2 regions of the Streptomyces sp. NPDC058464 genome follow, and region 2 is predicted to be linked to the other one. Evidence: predicted binding sites of a transcription regulator. Region 2 holds the regulator's gene; the other holds the start of a gene.

Region 1 (2,396 bases), on a different contig from region 2:
CGGTGTTCTCGATCTCGGCCTTGATCTGGGCGACGCGGCCCGTGACGGCGGCGGAGTCACCGGCGCCGTCGACGACCGTGGTGTCGTCCTTGGTGACGGTGACGCGGCGGGCGGAGCCGAGCACGTCCAGGCCGACCTGGTCGAGCTTGAGGCCGACCTCCTCGGAGACGACCGTGCCGCCGGTGAGGGTCGCCAGGTCCTCCAGCATCGCCTTGCGGCGGTCGCCGAAGCCGGGAGCCTTGACCGCGACCGCGTTGAAGGTGCCGCGGATCTTGTTGACGACGAGGGTGGAGAGGGCCTCGCCCTCGACGTCCTCGGCGATGATCAGCAGCGGCCGGGAGGCACCCGCCTGGATGACCTTCTCCAGCAGCGGGAGCAGGTCGGCGATGGAGGAGACCTTGCCCTGGTTGATGAGGATGTAGGGGTCCTCCAGGACGGCCTCCATGCGCTCCTGGTCCGTCACGAAGTACGGCGACAGGTAGCCCTTGTCGAAGGCCATGCCCTCGGTGAAGTCCAGCTCCAGACCGAAGGTGTTGGACTCCTCGACGGTGATGACACCGTCCTTGCCGACCTTGTCCATCGCCTCGGCGATGAGCTCGCCGACCTGCGTGTCCTGGGCGGACAGCGCGGCGACGGCGGCGATGTCGGCCTTGTCGTCGATCGGCCGGGCGGAGGAGAGCAGCTCGTCGGAGACTGCGGCGACGGCGGCGTCGATGCCCTTCTTCAGGGCGGCCGGGGAGGCGCCCGCGGCGACGTTCTTCAGACCCTCGCGGACGAGCGCCTGGGCCAGCACGGTGGCGGTGGTCGTACCGTCACCCGCGATGTCGTTGGTCTTGGTCGCCACCTCCTTCACCAGCTGGGCGCCGAGGTTCTCGTACGGGTCGTCGAGCTCGACCTCGCGGGCGATCGTGACACCGTCGTTGGTGATGGTGGGGGCGCCGAACTTCTTGTCGATGACGACGTTGCGGCCCTTGGGGCCGATCGTCACCTTGACCGTGTCGGCAAGCTTGTTGACGCCGCGCTCGAGGGCGCGACGGGCGTCCTCGTCGAACTTCAGGATCTTCGCCATGGGAGCGGTTCAGCCCTCTCGGAAAACGTGGGTGAAACGAACCGCGCCCCCGACGCCCGGCTTCATAAGGTCGCGGGGGCCAGGGGCGCAGCTCAAAGCAGAATGTGCTTCGGGTGAATTACTTCTCGATGATCGCGAGCACGTCGCGAGCCGAGAGGACGAGGTACTCGTCGCCGTTGTACTTCACCTCGGTGCCGCCGTACTTGCTGTACAGAACGACGTCGCCGACCTTGACGTCGAGCGGCAGGCGCTCGCCGTTCTCGAAACGGCCCGGGCCCACGGCGAGGACGGCGCCCTCCTGGGGCTTCTCCTTCGCGGTGTCCGGGATGACCAGGCCGGAGGCCGTGGTCTGCTCGGCGTCGAGCGGCTGGACCACGATGCGGTCCTCAAGCGGCTTGATGGCAACCTTGGAGCTGGCGGTCGTCACGATCCGACCTCCCCCTTCGGAGATCTCACGGGGTTAACTGTCTGAGGTGGCGACCAGGTCGATCCGTCGTCGCGGGTGCCGGACCTGCCCGTCGCGTTGTTGGCACTCTCGTCTGCCGAGTGCCAGAGCCGAGACTATGACCGCGATTAGCACTCGGTCAAGCGGAGTGCCAATTGCGGGCGGCGCGCCGCCGGAATCGGCCCCCTCGGGGGTCACAGATCGACGGCGGCGCGCATCTCCCACACCAGGATCTCGGCGGGTCCCGAGGCCGTCACCCGGTGCCCGCCGGTGGCCGTGAAGCGCGCGGCGTCACCCTCGCCGAGCGCCCCGACGCCCTCCAGGTCCACCGCGCCACGGGCGACGAACAGGTGCAGGTACGGCGCCTCGGGCAGGGTTGCCTGCCCGCCGGGGCGCAGCCGTGCCGCGTACAGCGCGGCGTGCCGGTTCCGGATCCGGATGGCGCTCGCGTCCCTGTGCCGGTCCATGCCGGACGCCACCGTGACCAGCCCGCCGGACAGCAGCTCGGCGTCGATCTCCAGCTGTTCGTAGCCAGGGGTGACGCCGGCCTCGTCGGGCACGACCCACATCTGGACGAAGTGCACGGGGTCGACCGGGGGCCCGCCGGCGGCCCGGTAGGTGTCGTTCTTCTCCGAGTGCAGGATGCCGGTGCCGGCGCTCATCCGCTGGGCCAGGCCCGGGTAGATCACGCCGGAGTGGCCGCCGGAGTCCTGGTGGACCAGCGAGCCCTTGAGCACCCAGGTGACGATCTCCATGTCCCGGTGCGGGTGGGTGTCGAAGCCCGTGCCCGGCTGCACCAGGTCCTCGTTGTGGACCAGCAGCACCCCGTGGTGCGTGTTGGCCGGGTCCGGCCGGTGGGTGCCGAGGGAGAACGAGTGCTTC
Region 2 (2,396 bases):
CGTCATCGGAATCGTCACCGTGCAGTGCAGATCGTCCCCGCGCCGCTGGAACGTCGAGTGCGGCAGCTCGTGGATCTCGACGTACAGGTCACCGGCCGGACCGCCACCCGGCCCGACCTCACCCTCACCGGCGAGCTGGATCCGCGTGCCGTTGTCGACACCGGCCGGGATCTTCACGGTCAGCGTCCGCCGCGACCGCACCCGCCCGTCACCCGCGCACTCGGGGCACGGCGTCGGCACGACCGTCCCGAACCCCTGGCACTGCGGGCAGGGCCGCGAGGTCATGACCTGGCCCAGGAAGGACCGCGTCACCTGCGAGACCTCACCCCGGCCCCGGCACATGTCACACGTCTGGGCGGAGGTGCCCGGCGCCGCGCCCTCACCGTTGCAGGTGTTGCAGACGATCGCCGTGTCGACCTGGATGTCCTTGGTCGTGCCGAAGGCCGCCTCGTCGAGCTCGACCTCGATCCGGATCATCGCGTCCTGGCCGCGCCGCGTACGCGACCTCGGCCCCCGCTGGGACGCCGTACCGAAGAAGGCGTCCATGATGTCGGAGAAGTTCCCGAAGCCACCGGCCCCGAAGCCCCCGGCGCCCGCGCCCCCGCTCTGCGAGAGCGGATCGCCGCCGAGGTCGTAGACCTGCTTCTTCTGCGGATCCGACAGCACCTCGTAAGCGGCGTTGATCTCCTTGAACCGCTCCTGGGTCTTCGGATCCGGGTTGACGTCCGGGTGCAGCTCGCGCGCGAGCCGACGGAAGGCCTTCTTGATCTCTTCCTGCGACGCGTCGCGGCGCACGCCGAGAACGGCGTAGTAGTCCGTGGCCACTTACGACTCCGCCAGGATCTGTCCGACGTAACGTGCCACCGCTCGTACCGCTCCCATCGTTCCCGGGTAATCCATGCGGGTCGGTCCGACCACGCCGAGTTTGGCGACTGCCTCGCCGCCCGAACCGTAGCCGACCGACACCACGGACGTGGAGTTGAGTCCCTCGTAGGCGTTCTCGTGACCGATGCGTACGGTCATGCCCGAATCCCCGGCCTCGCCAAGGAGCTTGAGCAGCACGACGTGCTCCTCCAGTGCCTCCAGGACGGGCCGGATCATGAGGGGAAAGTCATGTCCGAAGCGGGTGAGATTGGCGGTGCCGCCGATCACCAGCCGCTCCTCGTTCTCCTCGACGAGCGTCTCCAGCAGGGTGGAGAGCACCGCCGAGACCGCGCCGCGGTCCTCGGCCTCGAAGGCTTCCGGCAGGTCCTCCACCAGCCGGGGCACGTCCGAGAACCGGCGCCCCGCGACCCGGCTGTTCAGCCGCGCCCGCAGATCCGCCAGAGACGTTTCCCCGAAGGGCGCAGGGCAGTCGACCATCCGCTGCTCGACCCGCCCGGTGTCGGTGATCAGCACCAGCATCAGCCGGGCCGGAGCCAGCGAGAGCAGTTCCACGTGCCGCACGGTGGACCGCGTCAGCGACGGGTACTGCACGACCGCGACCTGCCGCGTCAGCTGCGCCAGCAGCCGTACGGTCCGCGCCACGACGTCGTCGAGATCGACGGCGCCGTCGAGGAAGTTCTGGATGGCCCGCCGCTCGGGCGCGCTCATCGGTTTGACGCCGGCCAGCTTGTCGACGAACAGCCGGTAGCCCTTGTCGGTGGGGATCCGCCCCGCGCTGGTGTGCGGCTGGGCGATGTACCCCTCGTCCTCCAGGGCGGCCATGTCGTTGCGCACGGTCGCCGGGGAGACCCCGAGGTTGTGCCGTTCGGTCAGCGCCTTCGAACCCACCGGCTCCTCGGTGCCGACATAGTCCTGGACGATGGCGCGCAATACCTGAAGCCTGCGTTCACTCAGCATCCGGCGCCACACCTCCAGAAAGTCGTCCCGCGGCCTTTCGGGTCCTTCGGGTCTTTCGTCTGGCACTCTGCGAACGCGAGTGCCAGCATCCCCGGCCCAGTGTACGGCCGTGGGGTACTGACTGGGCAAGGTCGGTCAGGACCCATGGCGTTCTACGGCTAGCGTCGCGGCATGACGGTGACTTGGGAAGAGCTGGGCTGGGAGCGGGTGGCCGAAGGCGTCGGCCGGTGCCGGCTGCCGGGCTGGGACTGCACGGCCGGTCTGGTTCTCGGCGCGGGCACGGCCCTGATGGTGGACGCCGGCTCGAGCCTGGCGGAGGGCGCACGGTTGCGCATGGAGGCGCAGGCGCTCGCCGACCGCCGTGTGACCCATCTCGCGCTCACCCATCCGCATTTCGACCACGTCTTCGGCGCGGCCGCCTTCGCGGGCGCGAACCTGTACGCGGCGGTGGGCACCGAGGCCGTCTTCGCCTACGACCACGAGGCGCTCCGCCTGGACGCGGTCCGCAACGGTCTCCCCGCCCCCGAGGCCGAGGAGGCGGCCGACGCCCTCCC

What was found. Region 2 encodes HrcA, which represses chaperone genes, less so after heat shock. Its sites were predicted from a motif close to TTNGCACTCNGNNNNNCNGAGTGCNAA; they were not measured.
Region 1: the regulator HrcA is predicted to act here: its motif matches at 1,643-1,669, upstream of groES (co-chaperone GroES).

What each region holds. Positions count from the first base shown of each region.
Region 1 covers NZ_JBHXMA010000002.1:48,931-51,326, reverse strand. Annotated here, with positions in the region: gene groL (chaperonin GroEL) at 1-1,069, opposite strand, end outside; gene groES (co-chaperone GroES) at 1,188-1,496, opposite strand; gene ACFWPQ_RS03215 (pirin family protein) at 1,709-2,396, opposite strand, start outside.
Region 2 covers NZ_JBHXMA010000027.1:98,294-100,689, reverse strand. Annotated here, with positions in the region: gene dnaJ (molecular chaperone DnaJ) at 1-825, opposite strand, end outside; gene hrcA (heat-inducible transcriptional repressor HrcA) at 826-1,842, opposite strand; gene ACFWPQ_RS31820 (MBL fold metallo-hydrolase) at 2,014-2,396, shown strand, end outside.